2 regions of the Mesobacillus stamsii genome follow, and region 1 is predicted to be linked to the other one. Evidence: riboswitches for the same ligand, from Rfam matches in the RefSeq annotation. Region 1 holds a riboswitch; the other holds the start of a gene.

Region 1 (4,704 bases):
TCGCTTTTTCCAAGATTTCTGCATGAGGTACGTTGGACGCCCCAACGACAATTTTCTTGCTGTCCTCCTTGCCGCTGTCTGTTTTTCCTGCAGATGAACCACATGCTGCAAGGCCTGTTGTCAAAATCAATACTAAAAATGCTACTAACCATTTTTTCATTTTCTTTCTCTCCTTTTATCTTTTATCTAATTTCCTTGTGATGGAATCACCGATAATCTGGATTAAAAATACGATGATTAAGATGATGATGGTTGCCATCAGTGTGACATCGCTGCGACCTCGCTGAAATCCTTCCAAATAGGCGAGATTTCCAAGACCGCCCGCACCGATGACTCCTGCCATCGCCGTGTAACTTACAAGCGCGATCGCTGTCACTGTAATGCCTGAAACCAAGGCCGGCATTGATTCTGGAAGAAGAACCTTCCAGATGATCGTTGTCGTTTTAGCTCCCATGGATCTTGCAGCTTCAATAACTCCCTTATCAATCTCACGCAAACCAATTTCAACCATCCTAGCATAAAATGGCGCGGATCCGATAATTAACGCTGGCAATGCAGCATTTTTGCCAATCATTGATCCGACGATGATTTTCGTAAAAGGAATGAGCAGGACGATCAAAATAATAAATGGAATCGATCGAAAAATATTCACCACAGCGCTCAGCACCACATGAATCAGTTTGTTTCCCCATATATTATCTGTAGCAGTTAAAAAGAGCAGCAGTCCGAGGATGGCTCCTATTAGGAAGGTAGCGACCACAGAAATGGCACTCATGTATAGTGTATCAACTGTCGCTCCCCACATGCGGTCCCAGTTAACATTTGGAAACAAAGTTTCAGCCATTTGAAATCACCTCCACTCCGACTTCATGCTGGCCGATAAATGTAATTGCATTGTCCAATTCTTCTTCTTCTCCATCAAGATGGATGAACAAAATTCCATATGACCCGTTTTGTGTCTGGGAAATTTTTCCTTGTACAATCGTAACCGTTATCTCGAATTTACGGATCAAATTGGTAATTAGCGGCTGCTCGACCCCTTCGCCTACGAATGTCAGCTGGATCACCCGTCCATGCGGATACCGGTCGAGTAAATGGTCTACCGTTTCCTTTGTTTCCTCTGGTTCCGTTACTTGTTGGACAAACCTTTTCGTAATTGGCTGCTGCGGATTCTTAAACACATCCAAGACATGTCCTGTCTCAACGATTCTGCCGCCCTCCATGACTGCTACTCGGTGACAAATTTTGCGGATGACATGCATTTCATGGGTGATCAGGACGATGGTAAGCCCCAGCCGCTTATTGATATCGACAAGAAGATCCAGAATTTGGTCGGTTGTCTGTGGGTCAAGTGCGGAAGTCGCTTCGTCCCCTAGAAGAACCTTTGGATTATTCGCCAACGCCCTGGCGATCCCGACCCTCTGCTTTTGCCCGCCACTTAACTGCGAAGGATAAGCATCTCCCCGGCCATCAAGACCGACAAGCGAGATCAATTCTTTTACCCTTTTGTCCCTTTCAGCTTTCGGCACTCCTGCAATTTCGAGAGGGAATGCAATATTATCTGCAACCGTCCTCGACCAAAGGAGATTGAAATGCTGGAATATCATGCTGATTTCCTGTCTTGCTTTTCTTAATTCTGCACCCTTAATCTTGGAAACTTCCCTGCCTGCAACAATGACAGATCCTGATGTTGGAATTTCAAGCCCATTTAACATACGAATTAGGGTACTTTTTCCTGCGCCGCTATATCCAATGACCCCGAAGATTTCGCCTTCTTTTACTTCAAGATTAACATCATCTACCGCCTTGACTTCGCCTTTTTTTGAAGGATAAATCTTTCTAGCTTTTTTTATCGTAATCAATTGACTCCCCCTCTTTCGCAACCGTTCTATCCACCTGAAAAATACCCTAGTATAATAGGAAGGTTATCAATCTATTTTCCCATTCAGCAACCAAAAAATTCATGTAAAAAGCCTTTCTGCAAATAAGCAGAAAGGCATAGTCGTAGGCGGTATCCTTTCTCTCATCTGCCAAAGCAATCAGCTTTGAGTGAATTGGCACCATTTCAGATAAGCAAGCTTACTGATGGTTGCCGGGCTTCAACGGGCACTTCCCTCCACCTCTCTTGATAAGAGTATGCTATTAAATTTTTACTAGCTATTTTAGTTACGAATGTGATTGTAGCACGGAACAAAAATGGGTGTCAATAAAATTATTTCAAAATTCTTTTTCTCATGGTCCTTTGATATTATACTCTTGCAGGTATCCCAAGTACTCCCGTTGCCTTTTCAATAGCCTGCTCGAGGTCAGCGATAATATCATCACTATTTTCAATGCCAACAGAAAGACGAATTAAATCTTCCGGAACACCCGCAGCTTTGAGTCCGTCTGAATCGAGCTGCTGATGGGTAGTGCTTGCAGGATGGATAACCAAGCTCTTCGCGTCGCCGACATTGGCAACATGGGACCATAATGTCAAGGCGTTGATCAGTTTCGCACCTGCTTCTCGGCCACCTTCTATTCCAAATATCACCACTGACCCAGCACCTTTTGGAAGGTATCGATCTGCCAGATGCTTATCAGGGTGAGAGTCATGGCCAGGGTAGGTGACCCAAGTAACGGCTGGATGTGACTCAAGATAGTCTACTATCTTCCGCGTATTCGCAACATGCTCTTTCATCCGGACATGCAATGTTTCGATTCCAAGATTCAATTGGAAGGCACTCTGCGGGCTGATGGCCGGACCAAGATCACGAAGCAGCTGGACCCTTGCTTTCACAATATATGCGGCGGCTCCTATGGCTTCACTATAAACAATATCATGGTAGCTAGAGTCGGGTTCATTGAAACCAGGAAACTTAGGGGATTTCCAATCGAATTTCCCACCGTCGACAATGATTCCGCCCATAACTGTACCATTGCCTAAAAGCCACTTGGTAGCTGAGTGAATGACAATGTCTGCTCCATATTCAATCGGCCGGCATAAATAGGGCGTCGCAAAAGTATTATCGATGATCAGCGGAACACCAGCTTCATGCGCAATCTCCGCGACAGCTTCTATATCCAATACCCTAAGACTTGGATTTCCAATTGTTTCTGCGTAGACCGCCTTTGTTTTTGGGGTAATGGCCTTCCTGAAATTTTCAGGATCATCGGAATCCACAAAGTGAACGGTAATTCCATATTTCGGCAATGTTACGGCAAATAGATTGTAAGTCCCTCCGTACAGGTTAGAAGCAGCGACAATTTCATCCCCTGCATGGGCGATATTTAAAATCGCCAACGTAATTGCAGACATACCACTTGACAAGGCAAGGGCTCCAACTCCCCCCTCCAACAAGGCGACCTTTTCCTCCAGTGCCGTGACGGTAGGGTTATGAATTCGCGAATAAATATAGCCTGGCTCCTTGAGTGCGAATAAATCAGCTGCATGATCTGTGTTTTCAAACTGGAATGCATTACTAGCATAAATCGGCACAGCTCTAGCTCCCGTTACCGGATCTGGAGACTGTCCTCCGTGTACACCAATCGTTTCGATTCTGTAATTTTTTTGCTCATTTGCCATCTTCATCTCTCCAATCATAAAATTTTCGGAAAGGTGATACAAAAAGCCCTCTTCTTAAGAAGAGGGCCATTTATCAACTCTCCTTATCTTTTCAGAGTATTTACTCTGCAGGAATTAGCACCGTGTTTTACCAACCGGTTGCCGGGCTTCTTCGGGCCAGTCCCTCCGCCTCTCTGGATAAGAATATTCAGTTTGTTTTCATTGCGTTAAAGTGATGATACCACGATCGAAAATGTAGGTCAATCTATTTTCATTTTTCAGAATGAATTTGCTAATTCGGCAAAATTCTTCATTTCCCGAGAAATATCTCCAAAGAACCACGGTCATTTGGCGGTTTTCATAATTGGAATGCCGGATTTTGTCCCTTGCCATCAGCCTTGCAATTCTGTTAATTTTTCAAATAAATAAGGAACGGATTGAAAGGCATAGATTTTCTCCTGTACCTCTCCGTTTTTTATTAAAATCAAACATGGTACACTTTCTATTTCAAATCGTTCAGCCATTTCAGGAAGGAAGTTCAAATCTGCTTTTCCGGATCGGAGTTCAGGTAGCAGCTGTTCGATCACCGTCAGCATTTTGCTTGCCAACTGACAAGTACCGCATATTGGGGTGTAAAAGTATAGGTACCCTGTGTGCTTTTCTGCAAGAAAAGTTTCGATTTCCGTTTTGTTCCAATCTTCCATTTTTGAGTCATCCTTTTTCTAAGTACTCTGCATGCACATCAATATTTGCTCCAATTAAAACAGTTGCAAGATGTTTTTCTGGTGCAGTCGCCACTTCCCGGTACATCCTGTCAATGTATAAATGGTTTGCCTCAGGAAACTCTCTTTTGAATTGCTTCCTTAGCTTTTCACCTGAAGCATCAGCATCTACAAGGATATAAACATCCTTATCAACCAGCGAATCTATCAGTTCATCAAGCTTTGAAACACCGATTGTGCCATTCGTGCAAATAATTTCCACTGGTTCTTTCAGTACGGTCTGTACTTTCTTTTTATCTGACGAACCTTCTACTATGATCACCTTAAGATTTTTGTCCATCGCCATAACCACCTATGCACCAGAAAATAATTACTTTACAACTATTGTTACTGTTTCCACTTGAGATTGCAAAGATTTGGTCTAAGCAGCAGATCCTT
Region 2 (4,704 bases), on a different contig from region 1:
AAAAAATGCTGCAGAGCCTTATAATCAATTACATCATTCTGCAAGCCAAGCAAAATGCTCTTCTTTTCAGAACCGAAGAATGTACGATTTTCATCTTCAAAATAAAAGAATGGTTTAATGCCGAAATGGTCCCGTGCCCCGTAAAGAACCATTTCTTGCTTATCCCAAATGACAAATGCGAACATTCCGCGCAGCTTGTCGACAGCCTGCTCCTTGACCTGGCTGTATAGAGCAATGATCACTTCTGTATCAGAGTGGGTTTCGAACGTCAGTCCTTCTTCGATCAACTCTTCACGAAGCTCTAGGTAGTTGTATATTTCTCCGTTGAAAATGATCCAATAACGTTCATTTTCATACGTCAATGGCTGATGGCCAGCCTCCAGGTCGATGATGCTCAAACGACGGAAGCCGAGCTGGATATGCTCATCGTAGAAATATCCATCATCATCTGGACCACGGTGGGTGATGATGTCATTCATATTCTTGAACAGCTGCTTATCTTCGCTGCTGTATTCCTGCGCTTTCTCATGTACACATCCGATAAAGCCACACATTATGTACTTCACCTTCTCCATTTCAGTAAAAAAATTTATTAATGTTTTTTGCTTTCAATCCAAACATACCATCTTATCCTATCATTAAACACAAAATTTTTGCAGTAAAATCCATGGGGAATTTAAGGGAATACTTTATTTTTCACCTTTTGCTCCATTCGCAAACCATCTAATCACTGATTTGACGTTTGATATGAAAAAGGAGTTACATAATTTCTATGTAACTCCTTTTTCTTATTTGCCGAGAGCTTGAGTACGGAGCGTTTCAGCTTTGTCTGTACGCTCCCATGGAAGGTCAACGTCCGAACGGCCAAAGTGTCCGTAAGCAGCTGTCTGTTTGTAAATTGGCTTGCGCAAGTCCAGCATTTTGATAATACCAGCAGGTCGAAGGTCGAAGTTGCTTTCCACAACGTCGATCAGTACGTCCTCACTCACTTTTCCTGTTCCAAACGTATCAATGGAGATGGATACCGGACGGGCAACGCCGATTGCGTATGCAAGCTGAACTTCGACTTTTTCGGCAAGACCAGCAGCAACGAGGTTCTTGGCAACATAACGCGCCGCGTATGCAGCTGAACGGTCCACTTTTGTAGGATCCTTCCCAGAGAATGCGCCTCCTCCGTGACGCGCATATCCACCGTAAGTATCTACGATGATCTTGCGGCCAGTAAGACCTGCATCACCTTGTGGTCCGCCGATTACGAAACGGCCAGTTGGGTTGATGAAGTATTTTGTGTTTTCATCAATCAATTCTGCCGGTACGACAGGCTTGATGACATGTTCCTTAAGGTTGCGCTGGATTTGCTCAAGCGAAACTTCAGGATGGTGCTGTGTTGAGATAACGATTGTATCGATACGGACTGGCTTGTCATTCTCGTCGTATTCAACTGTTACCTGAGTTTTTCCGTCTGGACGCAGGTAAGGAAGGATTTCTTCCTTGCGAACTTCCGTCAGACGTCGGGAAATTTTATGTGCCAAGGAAATTGGAAGTGGCATAAGCTCTTTCGTTTCGTTGCACGCAAAACCGAACATTAAACCTTGGTCTCCAGCACCAATTGCTTCGATTTCTGCGTCTGACATCTGACCTTCACGTGCTTCAAGCGCCTGGTCAACTCCCATCGCTATATCAGCTGACTGCTCGTCGATGGCAGTTAACACTGCGCAAGTTTCCGCGTCGAATCCGTACTTTGCGCGAGTATAGCCGATTTCCTTGATGGTTTCACGGACGATTTTTGGAATATCTACGTATGTAGAAGTGGTGATTTCGCCTGCAACTAGGACCAAGCCTGTCGTAACGGATGTTTCGGCTGCAACACGTGCGTTCGCATCTTTAGCCAGGATCGCATCCAAAATCGCATCAGAAATCTGGTCGCAAATTTTATCCGGATGGCCCTCTGTTACTGATTCAGAAGTAAACAAACGGCGTTTGTGTGACATCTGAGTTCCTCCCTCATGTATAAAAATAGACCCGAGGCTGTCCCAATACAAACCTCGTTTGATACGGTACTCATTCCCTACGTAGTATGAAATAAACGCTGAGTTTTTATTAGGAAAATTCATGGTGAACTTCTTTTTTAAAATTTAACCCAGCAGTAGTCCCATGCATTGGCCAGGAAAAAACAATATAAAAAACCTCTCCAAATATGAGGAAAGGTTTTTGCTAAATTCCGCGCCTTTCGCTCTTATCGTTCAAGGGCAAATCCCTTGCATCAGGTTAGCACCTTTGCCCGAAAAAGGGACAGCAAATTCAAAAGCTGTCATTCTCGTTTGCAGGTTGCTGGGTTTCATTGGGCCTGTCCCTCCACCAGCTCGGGATAAGAGAGTATCCGTTCAAGTCCAAATCATAACGAAGATATAATGGCCTGTCAATGGTTTTTTTTCAAAATACATTCTCAATTTCCTAACGTATGGACAAATGGAATTTTTCCGTATATTAGTATAGATTAATTCGTTAAATGTGCTATACTAATATCAAGAAATTACATAATCTGAATCTTTTAAAAAGGAAGGTATTCTCCGATGAACGTTGTAGGGATATCAAATGAACTTTCAGGATTAATTAATGGAAGCAATATACGGGTACAGCTTTCTGTCCCCCAGCTAGTTGAAAAGGTGCTAAACCGAAAAGAAGGAATCTTGACGTCAACAGGTGCGATAAGAGCGACGACTGGTAAATATACTGGCCGTTCCCCTAAAGATAAATTTATTGTCGAAGAAGAATCCGTAAAAGATAAAATCGACTGGGGGCCAGTCAACCAGCCGATCTCCAAGGAATCTTTTACGAAGCTATATAATAAGGTATTGAAGTACCTCCAAGATAAAGACGAAGTTTTCGTTTTCAACGGATTTGCTGGGGCAGATAAGAAGTACCGCCTACCCATTCAAGTCATCAATGAATATGCATGGCATAATCTTTTTGCCCATCAATTATTCATTCGGCCAACAGAAGCAGATCTTGCTGAGCATGAATCCGAGTTTACAATCCTTTCAGCCCCTACCTTCAAAGCCGACCCTGAAATAGATGGGACAAACTCTGAAACCTTCATCATCATTTCCTTCGAGCAGCGCGTCGTCTTGATCGGCGGGACTGAGTACGCCGGTGAAATGAAGAAATCGATCTTCTCGATAATGAATTATTTGCTTCCGGAAAACGGGATTTTGTCGATGCACTGCTCGGCGAATGTTGGACGCGAAGGCGATGTCGCCTTGTTCTTTGGACTATCCGGTACAGGCAAAACAACTTTATCTGCTGACAATAACCGCCGGTTGATTGGGGATGATGAACACGGCTGGTCTGCTAATGGTGTGTTCAACATCGAAGGCGGCTGCTATGCCAAATGCATCAATTTGTCCAAGGAAAGAGAACCGCAAATCTTTGAGGCAATCCGATTTGGCTCGGTTCTCGAGAACGTCGTAGTCGATGATGATACACGTGTGGCCAATTATGATGACGGCAGCCTGACCGAAAACACTCGGGCAGCCTATCCAATTCAAGCGATTGAAAATATCGTGGATCCAAGCATCGCTGGCCATCCAAACGCCATTGTATTCCTGACAGCCGACGCTTTCGGGGTACTGCCTCCAATTGCCAGGTTAACAAAGGAACAAGCAATGTATCACTTCCTGAGCGGATACACGTCCAAGCTCGCTGGTACAGAACGCGGCATTACATCACCGCAGGCAACATTCTCCACATGCTTTGGTTCTCCCTTCCTGCCGCTTGCAGCAACAAAGTACGCCGAAATGCTTGGTGAAAAAATTGCCGAGCACAACGCAAAGGTATTCCTCGTGAATACGGGATGGACTGGCGGAGAATATGGCATCGGAAGCCGCATGAAGTTGGCGTACACTAGAGCGATGGTCCAGGCTGCACTAGAAGGCGAACTGACGAACGTCGAAACCGCAAAAGACGAAATCTTTGGCCTTGAGATCCCACTGCATGTACCAGGTGTACCTGACGATGTCCTCCAGCCAGTTAAAGCGTGGACTGACAAGGAAGCCTACTATACAAAAGCAAACGAGCTCGCAGCCCAGTTCCGCGACAACTTTAAAAAGTTCACAAACATACCATCTGAAATCGAAGAAAAAGGCGGACCAACCGTTAAATAAGAATTTAAGTGAGGCCATCTCTGGTGAAGAGATGGCCTTTAGTTTTGATGGCTCGTTATTCATCAATGTTTGGTGACCTGAATTCCCGGTTTCTCTGGAAAAAAAGGGCACCAATCAGGCCCATCGGTGACCTGAATGCCCGATTTCTCTGAAAACAGGGCACCAATCTAGCCTATTGGTGACCAAAAATCCGGTTTCCTCGCAAAAAAAATAAAAACAGGGCACAAAATGTGCCCTGTTCAGTTCGTTGACTTCAAAGAAACTAATTGATACGTTAAGATTGTTTCATTTTCTGTCCACTCGAGTTTTGAGATGACGCCTGTTCCGGCCAGATCCCCTTCAATCGTCTTTCTTACTTCCAGTGGAATGTCGATTGGATAAAGCCTATAACCTTTCTTTTTCAAAGAGAAGAAATTGTCTTTGAGCCTTTTTTCGCGGCCTTTTGTTACGATCATTGTATTTAATTCTAATGGCATTCCCATTATTTTTCCGCTCCTCTTCACAAATAGCTTCCCCTATATTTTATCATTATTGAGGCTGT

What was found. A riboswitch is a leader RNA that binds a small molecule or an ion and turns the genes downstream of it on or off. The one in region 1 is predicted to bind S-adenosylmethionine.
Region 2: it holds a riboswitch for S-adenosylmethionine, as region 1 does, so the genes downstream of both, metK (methionine adenosyltransferase) here and J2S25_RS04035 (methionine ABC transporter ATP-binding protein) in region 1, are expected to answer to the same signal.

The regions. Positions count from the first base shown of each region.
Region 1 is NZ_JAUSUN010000004.1:33,068-37,771, reverse strand. Features, by position in the region: gene J2S25_RS04045 (MetQ/NlpA family ABC transporter substrate-binding protein) at 1-160, opposite strand, end outside; gene J2S25_RS04040 (methionine ABC transporter permease) at 176-844, opposite strand; gene J2S25_RS04035 (methionine ABC transporter ATP-binding protein) at 837-1,862, opposite strand; SAM riboswitch class I at 2,021-2,135, opposite strand; gene J2S25_RS04030 (O-acetylhomoserine aminocarboxypropyltransferase/cysteine synthase family protein) at 2,249-3,565, opposite strand; SAM riboswitch class I at 3,646-3,749, opposite strand; gene J2S25_RS04025 (thioredoxin family protein) at 3,937-4,248, opposite strand; gene J2S25_RS04020 (toprim domain-containing protein) at 4,256-4,606, opposite strand.
Region 2 is NZ_JAUSUN010000005.1:191,316-196,019, forward strand. Features, by position in the region: gene asnB (asparagine synthase (glutamine-hydrolyzing)) at 1-554, opposite strand, end outside; gene metK (methionine adenosyltransferase) at 789-1,991, opposite strand; SAM riboswitch class I at 2,234-2,375, opposite strand; gene pckA (phosphoenolpyruvate carboxykinase (ATP)) at 2,574-4,163, shown strand; gene J2S25_RS06205 (DUF2584 domain-containing protein) at 4,403-4,645, opposite strand; gene J2S25_RS06210 (alpha/beta hydrolase family protein) at 4,692-4,704, opposite strand, start outside.